One region of the Mesorhizobium sp. WSM4823 genome, then DNA from elsewhere that is predicted to be linked to it. Evidence: predicted binding sites of a transcription regulator. Region 1 holds the regulator's gene; the other holds the start of a gene.
What was found. The regulator LexA, encoded in region 1, represses DNA repair genes until DNA is damaged. The targets are predictions, from matches to a motif close to TGTTCNNNNTGTGTTCNG.
Positions count from the first base shown of each region.

Region 1 (14,492 bases):
CGCACGCTGGAGGAAGTCCGCCAGAAGGTAGTGGCCGACTGGACGGCAGCGGAAACGACCAAGCGGCTCACCGCAAAAGCGAACGAACTCGAAAAGCGTCTCGATGCTGGCGCCACGCTCGATGTGATCGCGAGCGAGCTCAAGCTCGAGAAGAAGACCAAGCGCGGCGTCAAGCGCGAGGCGGACGACGTCGATTTCGGCAAAGAAGGAGCCGCGGCGATGTTCGGTGAAGGCGAAGGCGGGACCGGGCTGATCCCCTCGCCCACCGGCGACGGACAGATCCTGTTCAAGATCGCCGAAGTCTTCGAGCCTGCCGGAGCCGACGCCAGCTCGGTACCGGACGACGCGCAGAAATCCTTCACCTCCGGCATGTCCGGCGACCTGCTCGACCAGTTGGTGGCGCAGTTGCAGACGCAATACGACGTTCGCATCGACCAGACCGCCGTTGCCCAAGCCCTGACCAGATGAGCGCGCTCAAGTCCCATATTGCCAAGGTCGCGGCCGGCAACGCCCTTTCCTTCGAGGAGGCGCGGGAGGCCTTCGACATCATCATGTCGGGCGACGCGACACCCGGCCAGATCGGCGGCTTCCTGATGGCGCTGCGCGTGCGCGGCGAGACGGTGAGCGAGATTTCCGGCGCCGTCGCTACCATGCGCGCCAAGATGCTGCGCGTCGATGCCCCCGCTGGCGCCATCGACATCGTCGGCACCGGCGGCGACAATTCGCACAGCGTCAACATCTCGACCGCATCCGCCTTCGTCATCGCCGCCTGCGGGGTGCCGGTGGCCAAGCACGGCAACCGCGGACTGTCCTCGCAGACCGGCGCCGCCGACGTGCTGACCGCGCTCGGCGTCAAGATTGATATCCCGCCGGAAACGATCGGCCGCTGCATCCACGATGCAGGCGTCGGCTTCATGTTCGCGCCGGCGCATCATCCGGCGATGAAGCATGTCGGCCCGACCCGCGTCGAGCTCGGCACCCGCACCATCTTCAACCTGCTTGGTCCGCTCTCCAATCCGGCCGGTGTTGCCAGACAGATGGTCGGCGTGTTCTTGCCGGAGTGGATCATGCCGGTGGCCGAGACGTTGAAGGCGCTGGGCACCGACCACGCCTGGGTCGCCCATGGCGACGGCTATGACGAGATTACCACCACCGGTGAAACCCAAGTGGCCGAACTGGTCGGCGGCGAGATCCGCAGCTTCACACTGACCCCGGAAGCGGTCGGGCTGAAGCGTCACACCAAGGACGAATTGCGCGGCGGCGACGCCGCCTACAACGCCCAGGCGCTGCGCGACATGCTGGGCGGCGCTGCCGGCGCCTTTCGCGACACGGTGCTGATGAACGCCGGCGCCGGACTGGTGGTGGCGGGCAAGGCGACGACGCTTGCCGACGGCATGGCGACGGCGGCGCAAGCCATCGACAGCGGCCGCGCGCTGCAAGTACTCGACCGACTGGTCGAGATTTCGAACGGATAGAGCCGTGTCTGACATTCTGCGCAAGATCGAAGCCTACAAGCGCGACGAGATCGCGGCGGCAAAGGCGCGCGTGCCGCTTGCCGAGATCAAGGCGCGGGCGAAAGACGCCGATGCGCCACGCGGCTTTCTTTCGGCCCTTGAAGCCAAGCGCAAATCCGGCAGTTTCGCGCTGATCGCCGAGATCAAGAAGGCGAGCCCGTCCAAGGGTTTGATTCGCGCCGATTTCGATCCGCCGACACTGGCCAAGGCCTATGCGAAAGGTGGTGCCGCCTGCCTTTCGGTGCTGACCGACGCGCCGTCCTTCCAGGGCGCGCCTGAATTCCTCACCGATGCGCGTAACGCCGTGACATTGCCCGCCTTGCGCAAGGATTTTCTGTTCGAGCCTTATCAGGTGTTCGAAGCCCGCGCGTGGGGCGCGGATGCCATCCTGATCATCATGGCGAGCGTCGATGACGCCATGGCCAGGGAGCTCGAAACGACAGCTTTCGAACTCGGCATGGACGCGCTGGTCGAGGTGCATGACGAGGTCGAGACGGAACGCGCGCTGAAACTGTCGTCACGGCTGATCGGCATCAACAACCGCAACCTCCGGACGTTCGAAACCAGTCTCGATACTTCGGAGCGGCTCGCGGCGATGGTGCCGGCCGACCGCCTGCTGGTCAGCGAGAGCGGTATTTTCTCGCACGAGGACTGCCGCAGGCTGGAAAAAAGCGACATCGGCACCTTCCTTGTCGGCGAGAGCCTGATGCGGCAACAGGACGTGGCTGCCGCAACGCACCTGCTTTTGACGGGCAAGGCACCGGCTCATGCATCGGCCCGAAAATCGGAATCGATTTTCGGAGAGCACGATGCATAAATCCAGCGTGCTAGAGCGTACTATGTGCGTCCAAACGGACGCACGTCGCTTTAAGGCCATCTGACGATGGCGGCTGCCCTCACCCATCTTGGCGCGACAGGCGAAGCCAACATGGTCGATGTCGGCGACAAGGCGGAGACGACGCGCACGGCGATCGCCAAGGGTTTCGTCTCGATGCTGCCGGAGACGCTCAAAATGATCCTCGATGGCGACGCCAAGAAGGGCGACGTGCTCGGTACGGCGCGCATCGCCGGCATCATGGCGGCCAAGAGGACGCATGAGCTGATTCCGCTCTGCCATCCGCTACTGTTGACCAAGATATCCGTCGACATCGAACCGGACGCGACGCTGCCCGGCCTGAAGGTCACGGCGTTGGCCCGCGTCACCGGTAAGACCGGCGTCGAGATGGAGGCGCTGGCCGCCGTCTCGGTCGCTTGCCTGACCATTTACGACATGGCCAAGGCGGTCGACCGCGCCATGGTGATCTCCGGCATCAGGCTGGTGGAAAAGACCGGCGGCAAATCCGGCGACTACAAGGTAGGCGCCCAAGAGGCGGGCCAATAATGGCGCTGCTTCCGGTCGCCGAGGCGCTAGAGCGCCTGCTTGAAGATGCTGCGCCCTTGCGAGCTGAAAGCGTCGCCCTGATGGACGCCGCCGACCGCGTGCTGGCGGAGCCGCTCACGGCGCTCCGCACCCAGCCGCCCTTCAACGCGTCCGCCATGGACGGCTATGCAGTGCGGGTCGAGGATGTCGCCGCCGTGCCGGCAACACTTTCGGTGATCGGCATAGCGCCGGCCGGACGCGGCTTTGCCGGAACAGTCGGCCCGGTGGAGGCCGTGCGCATCTTCACCGGCGCGCCGCTTCCCGCAGGCGCCGACACCATCGTTATCCAGGAGAATGTCCGCGACCTCGGCGGTGGCAGCATCGAAGTGACCGCTTCGACGGTTGAGGGCCGCAACATCCGCCGCCTCGGGCTTGACTTCTCAAAGGGCGACGTTCTGCTGGAGAAAGGCCGCCTGCTTGATCCGGCGGCGTTGTCGCTGGCGGCGGCGGCCAACCATCCGCAGGTCAGCGTGGTGAAACGGCCGTTGGTCGCCATCATCGCTACCGGCGACGAATTGCTGCCGCCGGGCAGCGAGCCTGGCCCCGACCAGATCATCTCGTCAAATGCCTATGGCGTCGCCGCCGCAGCCCGCTTGGTCGGCGCCGACGCGCTCGATCTCGGCATCGCCTCCGACCGCAAGGAGGCGATCGCCGCGCTGGTGAAAAAAGCGGTCGATGCAGGAGCCGACGTCATCGTCACGCTGGGCGGCGCCTCAGTCGGCGACCACGACCTTGTCCATGACGTGCTGACTGGCGAAGGCATGACGCTCGATTTCTGGAAGATCGCCATGCGGCCGGGCAAACCGCTGATGTTCGGCCGGCTGGGCGACGTCCGCTGCATCGGCCTGCCTGGCAATCCAGTGGCGAGCCTGGTCTGCACACAGCTTTTCCTGAAGCCGTTGCTTGCGCGGCTCGGCGGCCGCGCCTACCGGCAGGACATGCGTCAGGCGCGGCTCGGCGCCGCCATGCCGGCCAACGATCTCAGGCAGGACTATGTACGCGCGGTGGTGAAGGAAGACGCCGGCACGCTAACGGCGACGCCGTTCGGCATCCAGGATTCCTCGATGCTCAGGATGCTGGCCGACGCGAACGGGCTGATCGTGCGTGAGCCATTTGCACCCCCAGCCGCGACAGGCGCCGCCTGCAGCGTGCTGATGTTACGCTGAACAAACCGTCAACGCATTCATTAAACTTTAAACAGTTGCGGAACACAACTGGAACAGATAGTGTTTGTTCTGGGTTTGTTTTTCTGATTCTGTTGGGGGTCGCGATGCTGACACGCAAACAACATGAGCTGTTGATGTTCATCCACGAGCGGCTGAAGGAAAGCGGCATTCCGCCATCGTTCGACGAGATGAAGGAAGCGCTCGACCTCGCCTCCAAGTCGGGTATTCATCGGCTGATCACGGCGCTGGAGGAGCGCGGCTTCATTCGCCGGCTGCCCAACCGCGCTCGCGCGCTGGAAGTGCTGCGCTTGCCCGATTCGATCGCGCCCGGCCTCAATGCGGCGCGCAAATTCTCGCCGAGCGTCATTCAGGGCAGCCTTGGGCAGAGCAGCCATGGGCAGGGCAGCCTCGGGCGGCAGATCAAGCCGGCGCCTTCACGCATGCCTGCGGCCGGCAACGACGACGACGTTGTCGCCACCGTCTCCATCCCGGTGATGGGTCGTATCGCTGCCGGTGTGCCGATCGATGCCATCCAGCACCAGACGCATTCGATCTCGGTGCCACCGGACATGATCACCGGCGGCGCGCACTACGCGCTGGAGGTCAAAGGTGATTCGATGATCGAGGCCGGCATTTTTGACGGCGATACGGTCATCATCCGCAACGCCGACACCGCCCAACCTGGCGAGATCATTGTCGCCCTGGTTGACGAGGAGGAAGCGACGCTGAAGCGGTTCCGCCGCAAAGGCGCCTCGATCGCCCTGGAAGCCGCCAATCCGGCCTATGAGACGCGCATATTCGGGCCGGACCGGGTCAAGGTGCAAGGCAAGCTGGTCGGGTTGATCCGGCGTTACTGAGCGACAGCTTTCCCGGGTTTCTCGGCCTTGCGGTATGGCGGCAAGCCCCTCGCCTCGCGCGAGAATCTCCGCTGCTCATGCCAGGGCCTATATGGCTGTTCGACGGCAAAACGGATTTCTGCGCGCGTCGTCGCAGATAGCGGGTCGAAGAAAACGGCGGCACTGCCCATGCGAGCGAGCTGGCGTTTGGTGACGACGAGAACCAGCGGGTTGCGGCAGGGATTATAATAGGCCGTGGCATCGTCGATGACGATCAAATCCGCAAAGCCACAGGCTGGCCGCGCGGTTTTGCGGTCATCGGCGAGCGCGATGATCGCGCCGGACGGATGCCGGGCGATGCAGAGGCCGTCAGTGCAGTAGAAAGGCGATCCCGGCGGCAGGTCGGCCGGATCGGCGATGTCGAACCGCACGTCTCCTTTTTCGAATGTCTCCGGCTCGACAATGGTCGCTGAAATCAGCGCATGTTTCCAATTGTCGGTGGTGAATTCGTTCGAACGCACTCGGTTGATGGCAAGTTCGCCGCCGCCGATCGGCAGCGCCACCAGATGTGCGTCCTCCGAGATCAGCACGTCGGGGGTGCGTGTCTCGGAAATCGTTAGCAGGCCGGCGAGCGCAAAGGGAAGTGCCGCAAGCCGCAACCATGTCGTCGCCATTGTGGCAATGACCAGGGCGACCGTCACCATCAGAACCGACTGCAACGAAATCAGCCCGACTGCATCGACCGGCGAACGCTCGGAGATCCATCCCGATATTGCAATCATCGCCGTCAGCCCCTTGCCCATCATGTAGAGGAAAGGCCCGTCGAGGCCGAAAGGCATTGCCAAGGCGCTGACGACGGCCAGGAACATGACGACCGTGACGATCGGCATGACGGCCAGATTGGCGAACAGGCTGAGCGGCGAGACGCGCTGGAAGTGCCAGATGGCGAAAAGCGCGGTGGCGCTGCCGGCAATGATGGAGGTCATTGCGATTGCACCTGTCCCAGCGAGGAGTTTCCGCGTGACGAAAGCGACCGGTGACCGTCGCTGCGGCGGCGCCTTGGCCTTGTCGGCACGATAGTCTGACCAGCCTGCATAGGCGCCTACGAGGGCTGCGGTCGCGGCGAAGGACATCTGGAAGCTGGGGCCGACCACCTCGTGCGGCGACACGACGATGACGGCGATCGCTGAAATCGTCAGATTGCGCATGGTGAGTGCGGCCCGATCGAACAGCACGGCGACAAGCATCACCGCCAACATGATGAAGCTGCGCTCAGCCGCGACCACGACACCGGAAAAAATGAGATAGGCAGCTATGGAAACGAGTGCGGCGCCGGCCGCATATTTTTTGACCGGCCTGCGCGACGAAAAATCGGGAAACAGCGCAAAGGCGCCGCGCAGCAATCCCATGATGGTGCCGGCGACAAGCGCCATGTGCAGGCCGGAAATGGAGATGATGTGATAGATGCCGGTGCGCCGCATCGATTCGTTGATCTCTTCGGGGATGCCGGCACGCACGCCGACGATCAGCGCTGCGGCAATCTCCCCCTCGGCGCCACCGATGCTGTCCCTGATATGGTCGGCGATGCTTTCGCGCGCCTTTTCGATCGAGGCGGAAAGGCGCGCGGCTAACGGTGCATCCTCGGAAGCGACGATCTTCGGATTGCCGAGGAAAAAGCCGCTGGCGCCAATACCGGCGAAATAGCTGTCGAAGGAGAAGTCATAGCTGTCCGGCCTAACCGGGCCAGTCGGAGGCAGAAGCCTCACATAGCCGGTTACCACCGAGCCTGCGGTCATCTCGGCGGGAGTTTTGCGTGCCGAAACCCTGACACGTTCCGGTGCATAACGCAGTGTCGGCCGAGCGGTCGATATCACGTCGATGGTCAGCCTGATCCGGCCGTTCGCCATCTGGTCGAGCCTGACGATGCGGCCGGTGAGCTGGGTCTGGATTACCGAACCGAGCATCTGCGTTCCCGCGCGCCAGGTTTCAACCTTGGCGGCGAGCACACCGAGTGCGCACAGCAACGCTGCCATGAAACACAAATGCGTTTTGCGCCATGACCGCGTGACCGCTGCACACAATGCCGTGAGGACCACGACGGCGATGGGTTGGGGAAAGCCCGGTTCCACGGCAAGCGAAAAATAGACGATCACGCCGGATGCCAGGAAAACCGGCACCAGCAGGAAGGCGACGCCGCGGTCGAGTTCCATGCCGGCCGCCGAAACAACGCTGTTGCGGACAGCGGATGGTGCGAGGCGACGGAACTGTCGGCGGAAGCCAACGACAAGCCCGGGTGTTGGACTGGGTATTGGCGCGGAGCGGGCTGGCGAAAGAGGCTGGATGCCCGGGTGCGACCCAGGCAACGAAACGGGTAGCGGCTCGGCGTGAGGAACGTCGGCAAACAGCGATCGTTCGCTGACGCTTGCGACCGCGCCCTCGCTCTCGTTCACGCCGCGGCCTGGTCCAGCCATCGGGTCTGCCCCTTGCGCCCTTGACCTCCTATGCTACATGAACGCGCGACGCGCGAAAGTCCGCGCAACCACATCCGTTTCCTGCGCCTGCCCGAGAGTTCCATGTCCGACAAGGTCGTCACCCGTTTTGCCCCCTCGCCCACCGGCTTCCTGCATATTGGCGGGGCGCGCACGGCGCTGTTCAACTGGCTGTATTCGAAACACACCGGCGGCACGATGCTGCTGCGCATCGAGGACACCGATCGTGAGCGTTCGACGGCTGCGGCAACCGCTGCCATCCTCGACGGACTCTCCTGGCTCGGCCTCACCTGGGACGGCGAGCCGGTATCGCAGTTCGAGCGCGCGCCGCGCCACCGCGAGGTGGCCGAGGAGTTGGTGCGCATGGGCAAGGCCTATTATTGCTATGCGACGCCAGCCGAGCTGGAGGCGATGCGCGAGAGCGCGCGGGCCAAGGGGCTCCCTCCCCGCTACGATGGACGCTGGCGCGATCGCGACCCGTCGGAGGCGCCTGCGGGCGTTAAGGGCGCCATCCGCATCAAGGCGCCGACCGAGGGCGAGACGGTGGTGGATGATCTCGTGCAGGGTGAGGTGCGCTTCCCCAACAAGGATCTCGACGATTTCATCATCCTGCGCTCGGACGGCAATCCGACCTATATGCATGCTGTCGTCGTTGACGACCATGACATGGGCATCACCCACATCATCCGCGGCGACGATCATCTGACCAACGCCGCCCGCCAGATGGTGATCTATCGAGCCATGGGCTGGGACGTGCCGTCGATGTCGCATATTCCGCTGATCCACGGCGCCGACGGCGCCAAGCTGTCGAAGCGACATGGTGCGCTCGGTGTCGAGGCCTATCGCGCCATGGGCTATCTGCCCGAGGCGCTGCTCAACTACCTGGCGCGGCTCGGCTGGAGCCATGGCGACGACGAAGTGATGTCGATCAAGGACATGATTGCCTGGTTCGATATCGGCGACGTCAACAAGGGCGCCGCTCGTTTCGACTTCGCCAAGCTGGAGGCCCTGAACGGCGTGCATATGCGCCGGATGAGCGACGCCGAATTGCTCGATATCTTCATCGCCACCTTGCCCTATCTCGAAGGCGGCCCGGCGATCGCAACGCGCCTCGACGACACGCGCAAGGCGCAATTGCTTGCAGCGCTGCCAGGCCTGAAGGAGCGCGCCAAGACGCTGGTCGAGCTTGTCGACGGCGCCGGCTTCCTGTTCGCCGAGCGGCCGCTGCCGATCGACGAGAAGGCGGCAGCGCTGCTCAGCGGTGAGGCGCGCGAGATCCTGCGGGGTGCCCACGCGGTGCTGAAGGCAGTTTCAGGTGACTGGACGGCCGCCGCCGCGGAGGCTGCGATCCGCGAATATGCTCTGGCAGGCGGTCATAAGCTCGGTGCCGTGGCCCAACCTCTGCGTGCCGCGCTGACCGGCAAAAGCACCTCGCCCGGCGTGTTCGATGTGCTTGCCGTGCTTGGCCGCGACGAAAGCCTGGCGCGCATATCCGATCAAATCGATTAGCAAAACTGGCCCAAGAAGATTGGCATTGAAAGGCGGGTTTCGCAGTGCAACATTAGGTCTTGGCCCAATTTGGCACGCAAATCCAAAAGCGGGCGCAAACGCGCGAACTCCGATCCTTTCGACGTGTTGCGTTGCAGATATATTGCCTTGCCGGCAGTGAGAAAACCAAAAGGAGTTTGCAATGTCCGAAGCTGCGACAAAGATGGAATTTGGCGGCAAAACCCAAGCATCGACTGCAAAACTTGAATTCGGCGGCAAAACTCACGAGCTCAGGGTGCGAAGCGGTTCGGTCGGACCAGATGTCATCGACATCGGCTCGCTTTACAGCACCACCGGGGCCTTCACCTACGATCCCGGCTTCACGTCGACGGCAAGCTGCGAGTCGGAAATCACCTTCATCGATGGCGATGCCGGCATTCTTTTGCACCGCGGTTACCCCATCGACCAGCTGGCCGAGCATGGCGACTTCCTCGAAGTCTGCTACCTCTTGCTCTATGGCGAATTGCCGACCAAGGCGCAGAAGGACGATTTCGACTACCGGGTGACGCGCCACACCATGGTGCACGAGCAGATGTCACGCTTTTTCACCGGCTTTCGCCGCGACGCGCATCCGATGGCGGTGATGTGCGGCGTGGTCGGCGCGCTGTCGGCTTTCTATCACGACTCCACCGATATCTCGGACCCCTACCAGCGCATGGTCGCATCGATGCGGCTGATTGCCAAAATGCCGACGATAGCGGCGATGGCCTACAAATATCACATCGGCCAGCCCTTCATTTACCCGAAGAACGAGCTGAATTTCGCGGCCAACTTCCTGCATATGTGCTTCGCCGTGCCGTGCGAGGAATACAAGATCAACCCGGTGCTGGCGCGTGCGATGGAGCGCATCTTCATCCTGCACGCCGATCACGAGCAGAACGCCTCGACCTCGACCGTCCGCCTCGCCGGCTCGTCGGGCGCCAATCCGTTTGCCTGTATCGCTGCCGGCATCGCTTGCCTGTGGGGACCGGCGCATGGCGGCGCCAACGAGGCCGCTCTGAACATGCTGGGCGAGATCGGTCATGTCGACCACATCCCGGAATTCATCGCCCGCGCCAAGGATAAGAACGATCCGTTCCGATTGATGGGCTTTGGCCACCGCGTCTACAAGAACTACGATCCGCGCGCCAAGATCATGCAGAAGACCGCACATGAGGTGCTGGGCGAACTCGGCATCAAGGACGATCCGCTGCTCGACATCGCCATGGAGCTGGAAAAGATCGCGTTGACCGATGCCTATTTCATCGAGAAGAAGCTTTATCCGAACGTCGATTTCTATTCGGGCATCACGCTCAAGGCGCTGGGCTTCCCCACCACAATGTTCACCGTGCTGTTCGCGGTCGCCCGCACAGTCGGTTGGATCGCGCAGTGGAAAGAGATGATCGAGGATCCGCACCAGAAGATCGGCCGTCCGCGCCAGCTCTATACAGGTGCGCCGGAACGGGATTACGTGCCTATTGCGAAGCGGTAGTTGAGCGAATAGTGAGTAGCGAATAGGAAGAAGACAGCGAACGCTAGACGCCAGTCTGCCCCTACTCGCTATTCGCTACTCCCTATTCGCTTCTTTATGTACTCCATCACCACCCCCGCCGCGATATCGCCGGACGGCCTGCCGGTGGCCATGCGTCTGGCCACTTCGGCAAAACCGTCCTTCTGCCAAGTGCGGTAGGCAGTGTCGGAAAACAGCGCTTCCAGCTGCCGCGCCAGATAGTGTGGCCGCACATATTCATTGTAGTGCTCGGTCACCACCGGACGGTCGGCGATGAGATTGGGCAAGGCGGCGCTCCATACGGTGATCAAGCGTTGGGCCATCCGCATGACCGGATCGAGCCGGTAGCAGGAGATCATCGGCACGCCCGACAGCGCCAGTTCCAGCGACACCGTTCCCGATGCGATCAGCGCCGCATCGGCCTTGCCGAAAGCCTGCCATTTGCGTTCGGGATCAAGGATGATCTCCGGCTTCTCGTCCCAACTCGCCACCGAAGTCCTGACCAGGTCGGCGACATGCGGAACCGTCGGCAACAGCAGGCGCAAGCGATGCCCCCGCGCGCGCAGGATCGAGATCGTCTTGCCGAATGGGCCGACCAGCCTTCGCACCTCGCCGCGACGCGAGCCGGGCAGCACCAGCAATGTCTTCACGCGATCCTCGGACAGGTCGCGCGGCAGGCTTTGCGCCTTGGCAGCACCGAGCACGCCCGGATCATGCGTGAGGCGATGGCCGACATAGGTGCCGGGCGGACCTCCGAGGCGGGCGAGTTCCTTCACCTCGAAAGGCAGGATGCAAAGGATATGGTCGACATACGGTCTCATCGCCAGCGCCCTGCCCGGCCGCCATGCCCAGACGCTCGGGCAGACATAGTGGACGATGGGGATTGCCGGATCGGCGCCACGCACCTTCTTGGCTACGCGGAGTGAAAAATCCGGGCTGTCGATGGTGATCAGGCAATCGGGCCTTTCACCGGCGACCGCGCCGGCCGTCTGGCTGATCCGCCGCATCAGGCGCGGCAGGTCGCGCAGGACCGCGCTCAGCCCCGTCAGCGCGATCTCGCTGCCCTCGAATAGTGGGATGAGGCCAAGCGCCTGCAGATGGCGTCCGCCAATGCCGACAAGCCTGACCTCGCGGCCGGTCGTGCGCTTGAGCGCCTGGATGAGGTCGGCGCCAAGCAGGTCACCGGATTCCTCGCCGGCGACGATGGCGATCTTCAGCGGCTTGTCACTGGCCATAGGCCGGCTCCTCGACGGGCAGGCCGACGATGAAAAGGCCCAGCGCATTGGCGCGCGCGATGGTGACGGGGCCCTCCAGAATGAGCGAACGACCAGCTTCGATGGCAATGCCGGCAAGGCCGGCTGCATGCGCCGCATCGACCGTCTGCGGGCCGATCGACGGCAGGTCGGCGCGCAACTCCTGGCCGGGCTTGGCGCATTTGACCAGGACACCACGCGTGCCGCCAGCCAGCCTGCCATGGCCGCGCAACTCTCTTGCCCGCTCAAGCAGCCCGGCAGTGCCTTCGATGCCTTCCAGCGCGATCGCCCGCCCACCGACCGCTATTGCCGCCTGGCCGATATCAAGCGCGCCAATGGCTTTCGCGGCGGCCCGCCCTGCCTCGATGTCACGCCAGTCGGATCGATTTGGTCCTGCCGCGGTCAGAGTTCCCTGGCTCGCTGCCAGTTCGGGAACCACCTCATGCGCGCCGACCACTTTGATGCCCCGCTTTTCAAGGCCTCGTGTCAGGACTTTCAGAAGCCCATCATCGCCGCGCGCCAGCGCCAGGACCACCGAAGGCACGATCGCCAGCAATCCGAGACTCGGGCGCATGTCGATCAGCCGCGGCCTGCGCTTGATCTCGCCGGCAAGAACCAGATGGGTGACGCCGTGACGCTTCAGCGTCGCCACCAATGAGCCGATCTGCTCAAGTGCCAAGCTGTCGTGCTCGTACTGGCGGAGCTCCTGCCGGTCGGCCTCGCCCTCCATCAACAGAATGAAAGGCGGATGATCATGCGCGGCCAGGCCTTCGGCGACTTCCACGGGCAAGCTGCCGCTACCGGCAACGATACCGATCCTAGAGCCTGGCGCGAGTTGAAGCTTCGCCCCGGCGATCTCAGCCTTCGTCATCGCCATCGTCACCGTCGCCGCCCTTGAGCGACGGGACGGCGTAGTGCCGCTTGCCGCGACTGGCGATGAAATCGATGATCTTCATGGCCGTCGGCGATGAAGCGAATTCCGCCTTTGCGAGCTCGATATTCTCGCCGACGGTTCGGGAGCGATCGAAGATCGTCCTGTAAGCCTTGCGCAACGTAAGGATCTCGGCGCGCGGCAGGCCGGCGCGCTTCAGGCCGATGATGTTGAGGCCGCGAAGGCTGGCGCGATTGCCGACGGCGATGGCGTAGGGAATGACATCGCCGACAATTGCCGAGCAGCCGCCGAGAAAGGCATTGTCACCGACGCGGACAAACTGATGAACAGCGGTGAGGCCCCCGATATAGACGTTATCGCCGATTTCGCAATGGCCGCCCAGCGTCGCCTGATTGGCAAACGTGGCATTCTTGCCGACGACGCAGTCATGGGCGATATGGGCATAGGCAAGGAAATTGCCGTTGTCGCCGATAACAGTCTCGCCGCGGCTGGAATCGGTGCCGAGGTGCATGGTCACGCCTTCGCGGATCGTGCAGTTCTCACCGATGACGAGCGTGGTGCGGCCGCCCTTGTGCTTGGTGTTTTGCGGCGGCGCGCCCAATGTCGCCATCGGATAGACCTTGGTCGAGGCGCCGATCGTGGTCGCGCCCATCACCGAGACGTGGCTGACCAGTTCGACGCGGTCGCCGATCACGGCGTCGCCGCTGATGTGACAGAACGGCCCGATGCGGACGCCTTCGCCGATTTTAGCGCCTGCCTCGATGACCGAAGATGGATGGATAACCGTTTGGATTTTCATAAGCATTCGATCGTCAGTCGCTCGTAACCATCATCGCTGAGATCTCGGCTTCCGCGGCCTTGACGCCGTCGACCAGAGCCTCGCAAGCGAATTTGAGAAGGTTGCCGCGTTTCTTAATTTTCTTCACATGAATCTTTAACTGGTCGCCAGGAACGACCGGTTTGCGGAATTTGGCGTTATCGATGGTCAGGAAATAGACCAGCGATGGTTTTTCGGTGCCAAGGCTGCGAATGCAGATGGCGCCGGCCGTCTGCGCCATCGCCTCGACGATCAGCACGCCGGGCATGACCGGCTGATCCGGGAAATGACCCTGAAAATGCGGCTCGTTTATGGTCACGTTCTTGATGCCGATAGCGGACTCGTCGCCATCGATGTCGATGATGCGGTCGATCATCAGGAACGGATAGCGATGCGGCAGGAGCTTCATCAACCCCAATATGTCGACCGCTTCGAGCGTCGTCGCCGCCATCATCTAGCTATTCCCCCCCTCGCCGGATTTGCGCGCCCTGGCCAGTCTTCGCAAAGCTGCGATCTCCCGCATGGCTTCCGCCATCGGCTGTGCCGGATATCCTCCCCAAATCTCGCCCGCAGGAACGTTGCTCATAAACCCGCTTCTCGCAGCAAGTTTGGCCCCGGTCCCTATGGTCAGGTGATCGGCAAGGCCGACACCGCCACCCATGGTGACGTTGTCGCCCACCGTCACGGAACCGGAAATACCTGAAAGGCCGGCGATTATGCAGTTGCGGCCGATGCGGACGTTATGAGCGATCTGCACCAGATTATCGATCTTGGTCCCCTGACCGATGATCGTGTCGGACATGGCGCCACGATCGACCGTGGTGTTTGAGCCGATCTCGACATCGTCCTGGATAACGACACGGCCGATCTGCGGGACGCGCTCCGGGCCCTTCGCGCCAGCCACGAAGCCAAAGCCGTCCTGACCGATGCGGGCACCGCCATGGATGATGACGCGGTTGCCGATCAGCGCGTACTGGATGCTGGCGCCTGGGCCGACATAGCCGTCGCGGCCGAACTGGCAGGAGGGACCGATAACGGCATGAGGGGCGATGACGGTTCCACTGCCGA
Region 1 is NZ_JBVVQL010000002.1:457,162-471,653, reverse strand. It holds gene AC0L26_RS07180 (peptidyl-prolyl cis-trans isomerase) at 1-468, shown strand, start outside; gene trpD (anthranilate phosphoribosyltransferase) at 465-1,475, shown strand; gene trpC (indole-3-glycerol phosphate synthase TrpC) at 1,480-2,331, shown strand; gene moaC (cyclic pyranopterin monophosphate synthase MoaC) at 2,398-2,895, shown strand; gene AC0L26_RS07160 (molybdopterin molybdotransferase MoeA) at 2,895-4,100, shown strand; gene lexA (transcriptional repressor LexA) at 4,205-4,957, shown strand; gene AC0L26_RS07150 (ComEC/Rec2 family competence protein) at 4,951-7,407, opposite strand; gene gltX (glutamate--tRNA ligase) at 7,510-8,934, shown strand; gene gltA (citrate synthase) at 9,116-10,444, shown strand; gene lpxB (lipid-A-disaccharide synthase) at 10,513-11,697, opposite strand; gene AC0L26_RS07130 (LpxI family protein) at 11,687-12,586, opposite strand; gene lpxA (acyl-ACP--UDP-N-acetylglucosamine O-acyltransferase) at 12,573-13,406, opposite strand; gene fabZ (3-hydroxyacyl-ACP dehydratase FabZ) at 13,420-13,878, opposite strand; gene lpxD (UDP-3-O-(3-hydroxymyristoyl)glucosamine N-acyltransferase) at 13,879-14,492, opposite strand, start outside.

Region 2 (14,492 bases), on a different contig from region 1:
AAAATAATGCAAGCCCTTCTTTTATGGACGAAACCGATTCTTATGTTTCAGATGGCGCCATGGCGAAAACCGCATTGTCGATCAAAGTCGGGGCAGCGATCCGCAAGGCGCGCAAGCAGCGTGGCCTGGTGATGCGCCACATTGCCGAGCACAACGAAACCGATGTCGCCGCCGTCGGCAATTGGGAAACCGGCCGCAACCTGCCCAAGACCGAGAACCTTTTGAAGACCGCCGCCTTCCTGCGCGTCGACCCGGTGGCGCTCGGCAAGGGCGAGGTCGTCTTCCTCGACGACGCCGACAATGTCGCCGATGCGGAGATCGTCACCGACGCCGCCCCCCTGCCCGCCGGCCCGATGGACATCGAGCTTCTGGGTGCGGCGGTCGGCGGCGACGACGGCGACTTCACTTTCAACGGCGAGGTCGCCGGCTATGTCCAGCGCCCGCCCGGCATCGCCCATTTGCGCAAGGTGTTCGCGCTGCATGTACTCTCCGATTCGATGGTTCCGCGCTATGAGCCCGGCGAGATGCTCTATTGCGGCGGCCGCGACGCCGTGCCCGGCGACCACGTGGTGATCGAAATGTTTCCCGAGGAAAACGAGCGCAACGGCAAGGCGTTCATCAAAAAGCTGGTCAAGCGCACCGCCGCCGAGCTGGTCGTCGAGCAGTACAATCCGCCTAAGACGCTGACCTTCAACCGCTACGCGATCAAGGCCGTCTTCCGCGTCATCCCGCTCAAGGAATTGCTGGGATATTGAGGGGTGGCGGAGCGGGTGTTATCTCCCCCACAAAGGGGGAGATGTTGCTATTCCCTCAAGCCCGCCTGGATCTCTCCAGGGGAACCTCGCGCTCATTGAGCATCCGCGCCTCGGCACGGCGCTGCTGCTGCTCGTCGATGAACGCCGCCTGGATCGCGATCGCCGTGCCCGGCAACCCATCGGCGCGACAGGCCTTGCAAATGAGGCGCCCCGAAAGGGCTGCCAGCGGCGTCTGCGCGCTCACGCCGTAACGCCTGAGCTCAGCTGGCTTCCACCATCTATTGCGGCCGCAATCCATACACTCGACCGCGATCGAGACAACCTCGGCGATCGTCGCTTCCTTGCCCGGCAATGCCATCGCCCCTAGTGCCTCCGTTCCTGTTTTGTTCACATTCTTATGGGTTTTTCCCAAGGAGTCGAGTCGGTTCCGCTCAAACCGATGAAAAAGTTTAACTTGTATCAGTTTTTAAGTTATGCTTATATTCGATAGCGACGGATAATAGTGCCGCGGACGAACGGATGGGCCGAGTATCCGTCGCGGCCGCCGCCCAGCCAAGGAAACGAGCATGGACGCCCTCTCCGCTCAATTCGCCCGCGATTGCGGCTATACCGGCGACAGCCCGGCCATGCTGGCAGCCTTGGCGGCCATCCGTCTCGACGGCATAGGCAAGGCGCGGCTAGGGCATGGCCAGCGCAAGGCGATGGTCGACCGGTTGAAGCACGGCGAGGCCTTGTTCCTGGCAGCGATCCGCCCGGCGCAGTCGGCCGAGGAGGCGCTGGAGGACGCCGCCCGCTTCATCGCCTCTTATCGCAACATGCCGCGCTGGCGCCAGGAAAGACGCGGCGCCGATCTCGCCCGTGCCAGGCAGCAGCGGCTCCTGGCGCGCTTCTTCCGCCGTTTTGGTCACCGCCTCTGGGCACAGCAGGCGGCGTAAGCCGGCGGTAGCCGACGCCATCCGCCGCCAATGGCTGGACCGCACTTGCCGTCGCCGACGCCACGCCGTAAATCTCCCCTCGATGAGCGAGATTGAATTCCGTCGCGCGCAAGCGCCCGATCTGCCGGCGATTGTCGCACTGCTTGCCGACGATGCGCTCGGCGCCGGCCGTGAAGACCCGTCGACGCCGCTCACGCCGTCCTATCTCGAAGCCTTCAGCGCAATCGAAGCCGATCCCAACCAGCTGTTGGCCGTAGCTGTCGAAGCCGGGCAAGTGATCGCAACCCTGCAGCTCAGCTTCATCCCAGGCATTTCGAGGAAAGGCGCCTGGCGCGGCCAGATCGAAGGCGTTCGCGTCGCCCGCCACCGGCGGTCCGGCGGCGTCGGCAAGCAGATGATCGAATGGGCGATCGAAGCGTGCCGTTCGCGCAATTGCAGCTTTGTCCAGCTCACCACGGACAAGAGCCGAGGCAAGGCGCACGCTTTCTACGAGCGCCTCGGCTTCACTGCGAGCCATCTCGGCTACAAGATGGCGCTGTAGGGGGCACCTTGAACATTCCGGAGTAGGTGCCGTCGGCGAAGCATCCAATCTCCCCCCTTGCGGGGGAGATGCCCGGCAGGGCAGAGGGGGGTGCTGTCCCTCCGGCCTGTCAAACAATCGCAGCCACGCCCTCGGGCTGGTTTCCGGTTGGGAATGACTGTAGTCGACAGTTTGCGATCCTTCCCGCCCCCCTCTGTCCTGCCGGACATCTCCCCCGCAAGGGGGGAGATCGGCCGTCATCGCAGCTTTCGCCAACCAGCAACGCTGGAAGGCAGGCGGATTGGGGGCAGACCTGCCCTCCACAGTCCTTGACAATCCGCCCCATTTGTTCTCTTTATGTTCCACACGAAACCACCCTCAAAACAATGCGGCGTTCGAACCGCCGCGGGCGAACGGGCCGGATGGAAGCCAACATCCTCCACGCGGATCTGGACGCCTTCTATGCCTCGGTCGAACAGTTGCTCGACCCGGCCCTGCGCGGTAAGCCGATCGCCGTCGGCGGCGGCGTCGTGCTGGCCGCGTCCTATGAAGCCAAGGCTTTCGGCGTGCGTGGCGGCATGCCGGGGCGGCGCGCGCGCGAACTCTGCCCCGGCCTGATTTTCGTCGGCGGCCATTTCAAGGATTACCAGCGGCTGGGCGATGCGGCTATTCAGGTGCTCGGCGATTTCACGCCGCTCGTCGAGCGGATTTCCATCGACGAGGCCTTCGCCGACGTCACCGGCTGCACCCATCTGTTCGGCCCACCGGCCGAGATCGCCGGCACGATCCGCCGCCGCGTGCGGGCCGAGCTCGGCCTGCCGATCTCGGTCGGCGTGGCGCGCACCAAGCATCTGGCCAAGATCGCCTCGCAAGTGGCCAAGCCCGACGGGCTGATGGTCGTCGATCCCAGCCACGAGCTGGAATTCCTGCACGATCTGCCGGTCGAGCTGATGTGGGGCGTCGGCCCGGTGACCAGGGAGCGGCTGGCCGGCATCGGCGTCAACACCATCGGCGAGCTGGCGAAGACGCCGGGCTGGTCGCTGGAGCGCCTGCTCGGCCCGGCGGCGGGCGAAAAGTTCAACGCGCTGGCTTGGAACCGCGATCCGCGCAAGCTAGAGACGCAGCGCCGGGCGCGATCGGCCGGCGCGCAATCGGCGCTCGGCAGCAAGCCCGCCGAGGAACAAGTCTTCGTGCCGGCGCTGCTGCATCTGGCCGACAGGGTGGCCACCAGGCTGCGAGCGAAATCGCGACCCGGCCGCACGGTGACGGTCCGTGTCCGCTTTGCCGACCTGCGCTCGGTGACGCGCTCGATCACGCTCGACCAGCCGATTTCGGCAACCGCCATGCTGGCCGAGATCGCCGAGGCGCTGGTGCGCAAGGTGCTTGCCGATCATCCGCACGAAAAGACCATCTCGCTCTTGGCGATCGCCGTCTCGCATCTTGAGAAGCAATCGGCCCTGCAGCTGGAACTGCCGCTCGGCCTCAACGACGACAGGCGCCGTCCCGGCACCAGAAAGGGCGCGGCGCGCTGGACCGCCGACCGCGCCATCGACAAGATCCGCGACCGTTTCGGCTGGGAGGCGGTCGGTTATGCCTCGGTCGCGCTCGGACTGTCGCGGTCGGTTCCCGACGCATTTCGCGAGCTGGCGGAAAAGGAATTGTGAGGCGGCTTGGCCGGTGTAGGGAAGTAGGGGGTGTGGGGGAGTACGGAAATTGGCCTTTGCCTTACTGCCCTACTCCCCTACTCGAGCGAAGCCAACGGCGACACCGCAGGTCCGTTCAAAGCCGTGCCGTCGATAGCGAAATGCGAGCCATGGCAAGGGCAGTCCCAGCAGCGCTCGAGGGAGTTCCAGTGGACATGGCAGCCGACATGCGTGCATGCGGCCGAGCGCTTGTAAAGCGTGCCGTCGTCATCGCGAAACGCGGCGATTTTGCTGAGCCCTTCGCGAACGATGGCACCTTCTCCCGCTCGCAGTCTGTCGGCGGAATCAATTTCGCCAGGCGCGACATACTCGGCAAAACTCTTGATCGCAGTCGCATTCTCCGCCAGGTAGTCGCCGATCGCGCCTGCCGTCTTGCGCGACGGCTCGTAAAGCTCGCGCCAGGGGCTTTCCCCCTTCAGAATCAGGTCGGAGATCAACAGGCCGGCGACGACGCCATGGGTGATGCCCTGGCCGGAATCCCCAGTCGCCACAAAGACGCGGCTGTTGCCAGGATTGCGGCCGATGAACCCCGCATAATCGACGGTCTCCATCACCTGCCCGGACCACCGGTTCGTTTCCACGCCGATATCGGGCGCCAGCCTTCTGGTCCAGGCTGCCAGGGCCGCGAAGCGGTCGCCGGCATCGTCGGCCTGCCCTGTTTTGTGGTCTTCACCTCCGACGATCAGGAAGTCGGTACGGCCTTCGCCAGGCTGAAGCCGAACGTAGTGATAAGGGTCCTCAGTGTCCCAATACAGCGCATCCGGTAGGGTATCGCGCGCGATCTCGAACGACATCGCGTAGGTCCGATAGGGCGCTTGCTTGGTATGGAGGGCGACCCGGTCGTTGATCGGCGAGTTGGTGGCGACAACGGCCGATTTGGCAGACACGGTAAAGCCCGAAGCCGTGGTTACGCGCACGCCGCCGTCAGTCTCCTCGACCTTTTCAACGATGGTATCGGCATAAAGCGCGCCGCCGCGCGCGCGGATGGCTGCGACCAGCCCGCGGAGATATTTGAGCGGGTGGAAGGTCGCCTGATTGGCGTATCGAAGGGCCTGTGCATCTGAAAAGCCCGCAAACGGCACGCCCCTGATCTTCTCGACGTCGACCCCGATTTTCAGAGCCGCGTCCAGCTCGCGCTTGATATCGGATGCCTGCCTGCCGGAAGCCGGAAAGAGAAAGCCATAGAGGCGCCGGAAATCGCACGCGATACTCTCCGTCTCCTGGATTGACTGGATACGGTCGATAGCAGCCGATTGGCTTTGATAAAAAATCCGCGCCAGGTCCTCACCGCGCAGTTTGATCAGTTCCGAAAAATAGTCATCGCAGACGGATGACAGGTGCGCAGTGGTGCGAGCCGTCATGCCGCTGCCGATCCGGCCGCGATCGACGACAGCTACCTTTTGTCCGGCGGCGGCCAGTTCGTACACGACCGACAGTCCGGCAATTCCAGACCCGACGACGACGACATCGACCTGTTCGCTCCGCCCGAGCGGGACCGCATCGGGCGCTACTTCGGTCGGCGCCCAGAGCGATACGGTCCTTTCGTCGCTCACATTCATCGGCGGAACCTCCCATCCCCCAACATTCGGGTAAACGAATACGAGGTTTCAAAGTTCCTCCACGCGTTTGAGAGCCCGCATAGGCGGCCCCTGGTCGTCAGACCAAAAGCGTTGCGCTGCCCCAGGCGATCAGGGCGATGCCGGCTGCGCGGCCGACCCACTGGCCGGCAGGAAACACTTTTTCAGCCAGCACCAGAATGGCGAGCGCGGCAACCCACACCAGGTTCATTACGCCACCCACGAACAACAACGCCATCAGCGTCCAGCAGCATCCGACACAGAACGCCCCGTGCAGGGCGCCCAAACGCAGCGCGCCAAACGTGTGGGGGCGCCAGTGTCGGGCAAGGAACGCCGTCGGCGTCCGGCAATGCGACAGGCAGGCATTCTTGAGCGGCGAGAGCTGATACAGGCCCGCGGCGATCAGGACGATGCCTGAAAGCCAGCGGCTCTGCGAACTCATCATCGCTGCGGAAACGAATGCCTCGCGTTCGAGCAGCCAGTGCAGTGCGGCTGCCGCGACGGAGAACCCCAGCCAGACCAGGAGATAGCCTGCCATGAATACACCGGTGGGCGCGAGCTTGTCCTGGATCTGACCCTGTGCGAGCGCATGGCGATGCACGCGCGCATAGAGCAGGATAGTCGGCGCCGCACTCGGGGACATCATGGCGACCATCATGACCCACCACATCGCAATCATCAGCGCCCAGATCGCGGCCCCCCAGACCCGCGGTTCCGTAGCCATGGCCATACCGCTCATGTCCATGCCAGACATATCCATGCCGGACATATCCATGCCAGACATATCGGAGGCCGCGTCGGCGGTTTGCTGGTGGGGGAATAGCGCGAGCCTCGACATCTCCCACGCATTCATGCCGAGCCCTGCCCCGGCGACGATATAAAGCCAGGCCAGCAGGCACAGCGCCACCACGCCCGCAATCGTGATGACGCGGTCGCGCCTAAGCAGGCGTTCCAGTGCCGACGCCCCGTCCATGCGGCGCGTCAGGCTCGTACCACCCCGTGATTGTTGAGATGCAGCCGCGCGAACTGGCCGTAACTGTCCTTCGTGTTCACCTGAACCGGCCCGCTGGTCGTGCTCGAGGCACTACCGATCTCGGCGACCGCATATTCGAAGCCGTCCGGCAACACGATCTGAGCGCGCGACTCCGCGCCCGTCACCTTGTTGCGGATCGGCTCGCCGACGGTTTCGATGTAGTCCTTGACGAAGATGCGGCCCCTGCGGCCGTCGATGTCGAGGTCGAGATCGATCTTGGTGAAAACTGGATCATTCATTTTTGTCACGGTTGACGCGTATACGGCGAACATCGTCGCGAACGGGTCAGTGTCCTGGCCGGTCATGATGCGCAGCAGCGCGTCACGCTGCCGGTCGGTTGCATTCTCGTCGACGAAAGCGATGCATTCGCCATTGCCTTCGTGGACCGCGCCAGGCCATTTGAAGATCGCAGCGATCCGCAGGCCGTCGAGAGCGGTTTCGCCATGATGGCCTTCATCGATCTGGATGCCGGCCACCGCATGGCAATGGCCCTTGTCGGGCAGCGCATTGAATTGACAGCCACAGCCATATTCGCAAGTGCAATTGACGAGTTCGCGTCCCCTGATCTCCCAAGATGTCATGCTGTCCCCCTGATCTCGAAATATTAGATCACCATCATACACCTGCGCCGGCTGCGCCGCCATCCTGTGGCGCCAAGGTTGATCGCGACAAGACGGCAGGCCAACGCGGTTTCTTGCCGAACTTGGGTGAACATCCGCCCTGGAGATGGCCAGGCCGATACCGGAACGGCAGTGATTGGGTCGGAACGGGCCTTTCCGACCGCGCCCCGAAGGTTCCGGAAGTGCTCAGAAACGGGCGTTCGGTAGCGATCCGAGCAACAACGATTTGGCAGAAAATCGGTCTGGAATGCTGCAATCATCATCATGTCCCGCCCAGGTTGTGGACACTTCCAAAGGCGCACTCTTTGCGCACGAAACGCGAGCTAGTGTTTCGCCAATGCTTCACATGCTTGACTTGCGTCGGTGATTGCCTGACCTATCCGGATACTTCCGGGTGGGCAGACCTCACATTGTGTCGCTATCCGTGATCAGGCTACGGCCTAAAGCACGCTGCAGCCCGTTCCGGATCAACCGGGAGGTAACAACATGCCTGATTTTCAGCGCAGAGAACTTCTTGTTCAAGGAAGCGCGGCTCTTGCCGCAATTGCCGCTCTCTATACCTCGCGTCGGGCTTACGCATCTCCAACACAGCCGAGCGAGGAAGTCATTCCGTGGCTGGATCAGCCGACCGAAAATCCTGACCCGGTAGGTATCCAGACGCAGCTCGTCTGGGAGGATTTGGATAGTTGGATAACGCCAAACGACAAGTTCTTCAGCATCTCGCATTTCAACCGACCAACGATCGACGAGAAGACGTGGTCCGTGGAGATCGGCGGCCTGGTCAAGAAGCCCTTGAAATTGACACCCGCCGACGTCAAGGCGCGGCCGCGGCAGGAGGTCGTTTTCACCGTGGAATGCTCGGGCAATCACGGATTTCCCTTTTTCACCGGCGGCATCGGCAATGCCCGCTGGGCAGGGACGCCGCTCGCCCCGATCCTCGAGGAGGCCGGCGTTATGGAGGGCGGCATCGAGGTCGTCTTTTTCGGTACTGACACAGGCGAGGTCGCGATACGCGACGTCAAGATGCGGCAGAACTTCGCGCGCAGCATGTCGCTCGCCGACGCGATGAACCCCGACAATCTCCTCTGCTATGAAATGAACGGAGCCGCCTTGCCGGCGCCCAATGGTTTTCCGCTGCGGCTCATTGCGCCGGGCTGGTACGGGATCGCCAACGTCAAATGGCTGGAGCGCATCGAGGTTCGCGACACCCGCTTCATGAGCCTTCTGATGGCCCGTGACTATGTCACCATCCGGGAGGAAGACCACAACGGCGAGACCGTATGGGTCGAGACTTCGGTCGGGCGAGCGCTGATAAAGTCCGCGCCTGCGAAGGCTACCCGGAAAGGTTCGGACTACCGCGTCCTTGGGGCAGCCTGGGGGGCGCCGATCGACCGGGTCGAAGTGCAAATCGATCAAGGGCCTTGGGCACCAGCGACCATCGACCACAGTGAGGAGGCCGAGCACGCCTGGAAGATCTGGTCCCTGGATTGGGCAAATCCCGCCCCTGGAGAACACACGGTGACCTCGCGCGCGGTCAGCACCACGGGACAAATTCAACCGGCAATGGACGATCCCTTGATTGCCAAGAAACACACATACTGGGAAAGCAATGGCCACGTGACGCGCCGCGTGCGTGTCGACTAATAACTTGCTGCCATGTGGCAATTGCGTTTGGATCTGCCTGATCCGGAAGCTTGCGGAGAGGGCTGGCGCGCCTATCAAAAGGGCTGCGGCGGGCACACCGCCGGGCGACTTTGACCACGGCTTCGATTCCCTTCTTCTTCGACACCAATTACGACGCGCTTCTGCTGCCGAGCTGCAGCGGCGAAAATCGGCGGCCATCCTCTAGTTATAGCCATAACACGGTCTCGCATACTCGCGTCCGGAGCAGGACTAGAATAGGGTGAAAGGCAAAGCCGCTACGACCGACCAGGGAAGGCGCACGGCACGTATGGACCGACGGCTTACGGCAATACTTGCTGCCGACGTGGTTGGCTACAGCCGCCTCATGGGCGAGGACGAGGTAGGCACGCTCGAGGGACTGAAGAGCTGCCGTCGCGAACTGATCGACCCGGAGATCAAGAAACACCACGGCCGCATAATCAAGCTTATGGGCGACGGCGCGCTCGTCGAACTCGCCAGCGTTGTCGATGCCGTCCAGTGTGCTGCTGTGATCCAGCGCCGGATGGCCGACCGCAACAAGGGTATCGCCGAAGCCCGGCAGCTCCGGTTTCGCATCGGCGTCAATCTCGGCGACGTCATCGTCGAGGGCGACGACATCTATGGAGATGGCGTGAATATCGCGGCGCGCCTGGAAGCGATGGCCGAGCCAGGCGGTGTTTGTATCTCCGGTACGGCGTTCGATCACGCGGTGCACAAAGTGGATGTCGGCTTTGCGGATCTCGGAAGGCAGCGCCTCAAGAATATCGCCGATCCGGTTCGCGCCTATCGGGTTCTGCTCGATCCCGGAGACGCGGGGAAGATCTTAGCGGCGCCACGCCGGCCAGGTTCGCCCATCATGATTTTGGCAGGAGTAGCAGCGCTGCTCATCGTCTTGCTTGCAGGCATTTTTGCATGGCAATGGCAAAAGCTCTCCGCGCTCGAAAAGCCATCCATTGCAGTACTGCCGTTTACGAATCTGAGCGGCGATCCTGGCCAGGACTATTTTGCCGACGGCATCACCGAAGATTTGATCACCGACCTTGCGAAGCTTTCCGGGCTCGATGTGATCGCCCGTAACTCCGTCTTTGCTTACAAAGGAAAACCCCTCGTTTTGGCAGATGTTGGGCGTGACCTCGGCGTGCAATTTGTCGTTGACGGCAGCGTGAGGCGGACCGGCGATCAAATCCGCCTCAACGCGCAGCTCATCGATATCGCTACTGGCGACAATCTATGGGCTAATCGGTTCAATCGCGGCATCGCGGACGTGTTTGCAGTCCAGGACGAGATGAGCCGGGAAATCGCCAAGGCGCTCGGCGTCCAAGCTTCGGCAGCCGAGAGCGAGCGAATGGCACGCCCGCCGACTGCAAATCTCGAAGCCTATGATACCTACCTGCGTGCGGAGCGGGAGGCGCGCACCGGTCGAGGCGACGGATTGCGCGAGGCGCTTGCGCTGTATGAGAAGGCGCAGAAGCTCGACCCCACCTTCGCCGAGGCCTTCGCCGCCGACGCACGGCTGAGTGTCTATCTCTGGCGCACTGCCTCCGATGATATCATTCAGGGCGCGCTTGCGCGAAAGAGAGCATATGAGAAGGCAAGCCGTGCTTTGGAGCTCGATTCGAAGTTTTCATCGCCCTACGCCGTTCTCGGAATTATGCAGGTCATGGATCGCCGCTATGAAGATGCGATCACCTCGGCGGAGCGTGCTGTCGCATTAGGCTCCGGAGACGCTGCGACGCAAATTGCCGTTAGTTATATCCAGCTGTTCGCCGGCAATCATAACAAAGCGGCATTAGCCGTCGAGACGGCATTGAAGCTTGATCCCAATCTGGCTCCGATAGACCGGGAGGTTGTCGGGGTTGTCTTGCTTTTGCTCGGGGACACCAGGAAAGCCGTTGAGACTCTCGAGCGCGCTCGCGACGATGCTCCAGAGGCGGGCAGCCTTAGGATTCTGCTCGCAGCGGCCTATGCCCGCGCCGGCCGCTCAGAGGACGCCAAAGCGGCGATTGCGGACGGCCTCCGGCTGGTGGCGAGGACCGAATCCTTGGCTCGACTGCGGTCGTTGGACGCGTTTAGGAATCAGTACGCCCATCTTCGCAACGCTGAAGATTTGGCGTCGATCATCGACGCCCTACGCCAGGCAGGACTGCCAGAATGGCCGTTCGGCTTCACCGCTGATGAACAGCACCGGTTGAACGGCGCGGAAATCGCATCTCTTGTTGTTGGCAAGACCTTGAAAGGCAACCTCGAACCCGACGGGCTTCCAGCCATTATGCAGATAGAACAGGACGGCACCGCAGTCTTCCGCACGATGACACGGATGCTCACCGAGAGGGTCTACGTCGATCGCGACCTCTTATGTGAGCAGAGCGAAAATATGTTTGGGCGCCCCATCTGTGGTCCCGTCTACAGACGCAGGGACGCTGCCGGCAACGGGTATTCTTATGTCAATGCAAGTATGGTGTTTCACTTCGTGACAGTGAATTGAGCTCGCAAGTCTCAGGGGTTATTGATCAAGTTCCAATCCGGCTCATCAGCCGCCAACTTTGCTTCGACGACCGGCCATTTAGCATCGCCCTTCGCAACAAGATCATCGGCATTGTCCGCAAAAGCCGCCGCGTTCCCTTCGTCGTAGATCAGGTAGAGCTTGCCATCGATGATCTTGAACGCTTCCGGGTCGACATTGACGGTGACGGATTCATGGAGTGCGACCTCGCCCGCGCAATACCCACCATATTGAGGAGCGTATTTGGCCGGCTCGCTCATGAACATTTCCTTGTGTTCCTTGCTGGCGAAATGCCACGGCGTGCCAAGCCACTCATAGGAAAAATCTTCGGAACCCTTCACGGCCTTGCCATCGGTGAAATATGCGACCGTGTCGTAGCCCATGATCGCCACGCCGCCGAAGTAGCCGGTATTCACCGAGTCGGCGAAGGCAGAGCCTGCACCGGCCATCAAGGTGAGCGCACATACGACTGCCGACGCCGAATTGCGAACCAGTCTGATCGATATGTTCATCTGCGTTCTCCGTTCAATCGTGGATAGCTTCGCACTTCGCAGCGTTCGCTTCGCCAAGGACTTTCGCTTGGCACATCGCGCCATGCCGTTTGAATAATTTTATGATGTCGGTATTGCCCTTCCAGAACGCGCGGGTGGTCGGCCAGTAGCCGTGAGCTTCGGGATGGTTCACATCCGCGCCTTTGCCGATAAGGAACTCTGCGACTTCAACGTGGTTTTCCTCACCCGCTACTATCAACGGCGTGACCCCAGACTTGTTGGCCGAGTCTTCCAGCACCGCCCCCTTCTCGAGCAACAGCTTGGCGATTGGGAGGCTTCCGGAAAAGGCAGCCGCATGGAGAGGGGTAAACCCACCGGAATTGCGTGCCATGACATCGGCGCCCTTGCTCAGCAGGAATTCCGCAATGGGAAGCTGATCGTCGAGAGCAGCAGCGATGAGGAGCGTTGCCTGGTCGCGTGCCCGGCTGTCGACGTCGGCACCGCCTGCCAAGGCTTGCTCCACGGCACTCTTGTCGCCGGCAGCGATGGAGTCGAACAACAGCTCACCTGCGACTACCCTTGTAGCCGCAAATACCAGCATAGTAAGTGCCAGCAGTCCGCGCATCATGTAGAATAGCATATTAGCTTCGAGTCATACAAGCTGCATTGGGCTCATCGGGGCAGATGCCGCCGTCGGGTGTGAGACTCTGCTTCGGGTCACAAGCAGAACAGCAGCCCCCTACGGCTCGTCCCTCACATCGCGCAGATTAGACACAACGCGGCGGTTCTGCGACCTGCAGGCGGTGTCGGGGCACTCGCGGACGAGCCTGTCCTTGCCGTAGCCCTTGGCCCACATGCGGTTGCGGTCTATGCCGCCGGCGGCGAGGTAGTCCATCACCGCATCGGCGCGCTGCTGCGACAGCGCCGTTTCACTTGCGCCGGGATCGTCGGCGAAACCCTGCAGCTTGAGCAGCCAGCGCGGATGCTTTGCTAACCAGGCGATCTGGGTGTCGAGGGTGGCCTTGGCGACAGAATCGAGCGCGGCCGAACCTTGCGTGAAATAGGTGCGGCGGCCGACATTGAGGATAAAGTCCTCCTCGCTGCCCGGCTGCACGTTCTGGAAGCCGGCAATCTCGGCGTTGGTGACGTCGGGCGTGGAAGGGGCCAGCGTGTTGCTAGTCGAGCAGGATGCGACCAGCACCAGCAGGCCGGCGGCGAGCAGCCGGCGCGTGTTTTCAATCATGCAGTTCATGATGCGCCAATCATTCAACAGTGGTGGAAGCGGGCGCCTGGTCGGCGATGTGCGGCAGGACCTCAACCGCGGTGCCGATCGGGCAGCGCTGGTAGAGGTCGATGATGTCTTCCGGGAACATGCGGATGCAGCCGCTGGAAGCGTCGGTGCCGATGCTCCATGGCTCCAGCGTGCCATGCAGGCGGTAGCCGGTGTCGGCGCCGTTGCGGTGCAGATAGAGCGCGCGCGGCCCTAGCGGATTGTTGGACGCGCCGCCTGCGACCATGTGCGGTAGGTCCGGCCTGCGCTTACGCATTTCGGGGGGCGGGACCCATTGCGGCCACAGCGCGCGGCGGTCGATCGTCGCGCGGCCGTACCATTTGAAGCCGTCCTTGCCGACGCCGACGCCGTAGCGGATGGCGGTCTTGTTTTCCATGATGACGTAGAGGAAGTGGTGGCGGGTATCGACCACGACGGTGCCGACCGGCTCGCTGCTGAAATACTTGACGATCTGGCGATGCCATCTCTTGTCGATCTTGGCGAAATTGGTCTTGCGATAGACAAAATTGTTGTCGCTGGCGGTACCGGCGAAAAAGGATTTTGCCGCCGCGGCTCGAGCAATATTGCTGGTTGCACCCACCGCGACCAGCGCCAGGCCGCCGAGCACGACACCCCTGCGTGATAAAACCATCGGCAATATCCCCCTATGCCAAAAGCCTGGCGGACCATAGTTGAGAATTACTTCGCCTCAAAGGGGAAAATGCTGCGTTGCTTCAGTCCGCCGTGTCCGGACGTTCATCATTGCCGAGTGCGGACGGGTCGGCCAGGTGATTGGCAGATTGCTCGACTAGCGTGGATACAGGTGGGTTGCAGTCGACCTCGACGCCCAAAAATGTAGAGCGGTCCCGGAAAGAACGTCTACCGGTCTTTTTCGGCAACGTTGCGCGAGGATTCGGTCCGCGTGATCAACGGAACGACAGGCGATTTCGAACCGCAGAAGAAACGGGTGCTCGTCATCGTCGTGCCGAGCGAGAAGCGCCACCGGCTCCGTTTCGACCGTGAAGAAAAAGGGGCCGTTCGTGGGATACGACAACGGCGCCGCGTGATCATCGGCGAGGCGCTCGAACTCGATCGGCCCGGCCCACCATTCGTCGGCACCCGGGGCGAGTAATTCCGCCGGTGACACCCGTTTACTTCCCTGCCTGCCGTACACTCCGAACGAACGTGCGGTATCGGGCTGGGAAGATAGTTGCTCCACCGCCGATTGAATACCCGCGCCGAGCACGAGGAGCTCTTGCGATTTCAGGACGCAAAGCGGTAACCGGCCGAGACTCAGGTGTTCCGAAAGTCGGGTGGGAAGATTGGTCATGTTTGGGCCCCTCGTGTCTCACCACGCGAGGAGGCAAGAGATGTGCCGGTATCACCTGCTCCCGACCCACTGCCGGATCTCGTCAGCCAATTG
Region 2 is NZ_JBVVQL010000017.1:1,272-15,763, forward strand. It holds gene AC0L26_RS28100 (XRE family transcriptional regulator) at 60-755, shown strand; gene AC0L26_RS28105 (hypothetical protein) at 811-1,113, opposite strand; gene AC0L26_RS28110 (hypothetical protein) at 1,322-1,690, shown strand; gene AC0L26_RS28115 (GNAT family N-acetyltransferase) at 1,773-2,231, shown strand; gene dinB (DNA polymerase IV) at 2,633-3,874, shown strand; gene AC0L26_RS28125 (FAD-dependent oxidoreductase) at 3,952-5,472, opposite strand; gene AC0L26_RS28130 (DUF2182 domain-containing protein) at 5,570-6,463, opposite strand; gene AC0L26_RS28135 (DUF1326 domain-containing protein) at 6,472-7,104, opposite strand; gene AC0L26_RS28140 (sulfite oxidase) at 7,630-8,787, shown strand; gene AC0L26_RS28145 (adenylate/guanylate cyclase domain-containing protein) at 9,095-11,290, shown strand; gene AC0L26_RS28150 (YHS domain-containing (seleno)protein) at 11,302-11,820, opposite strand; gene AC0L26_RS28155 (ankyrin repeat domain-containing protein) at 11,834-12,424, opposite strand; gene AC0L26_RS28160 (OmpA family protein) at 12,539-13,051, opposite strand; gene AC0L26_RS28165 (L,D-transpeptidase) at 13,062-13,721, opposite strand; gene AC0L26_RS28170 (hypothetical protein) at 13,992-14,201, shown strand; gene AC0L26_RS28175 (flavodoxin family protein) at 14,451-14,492, opposite strand, start outside.
Region 2: the regulator LexA is predicted to act here: its motif matches at 2,558-2,575, upstream of dinB (DNA polymerase IV).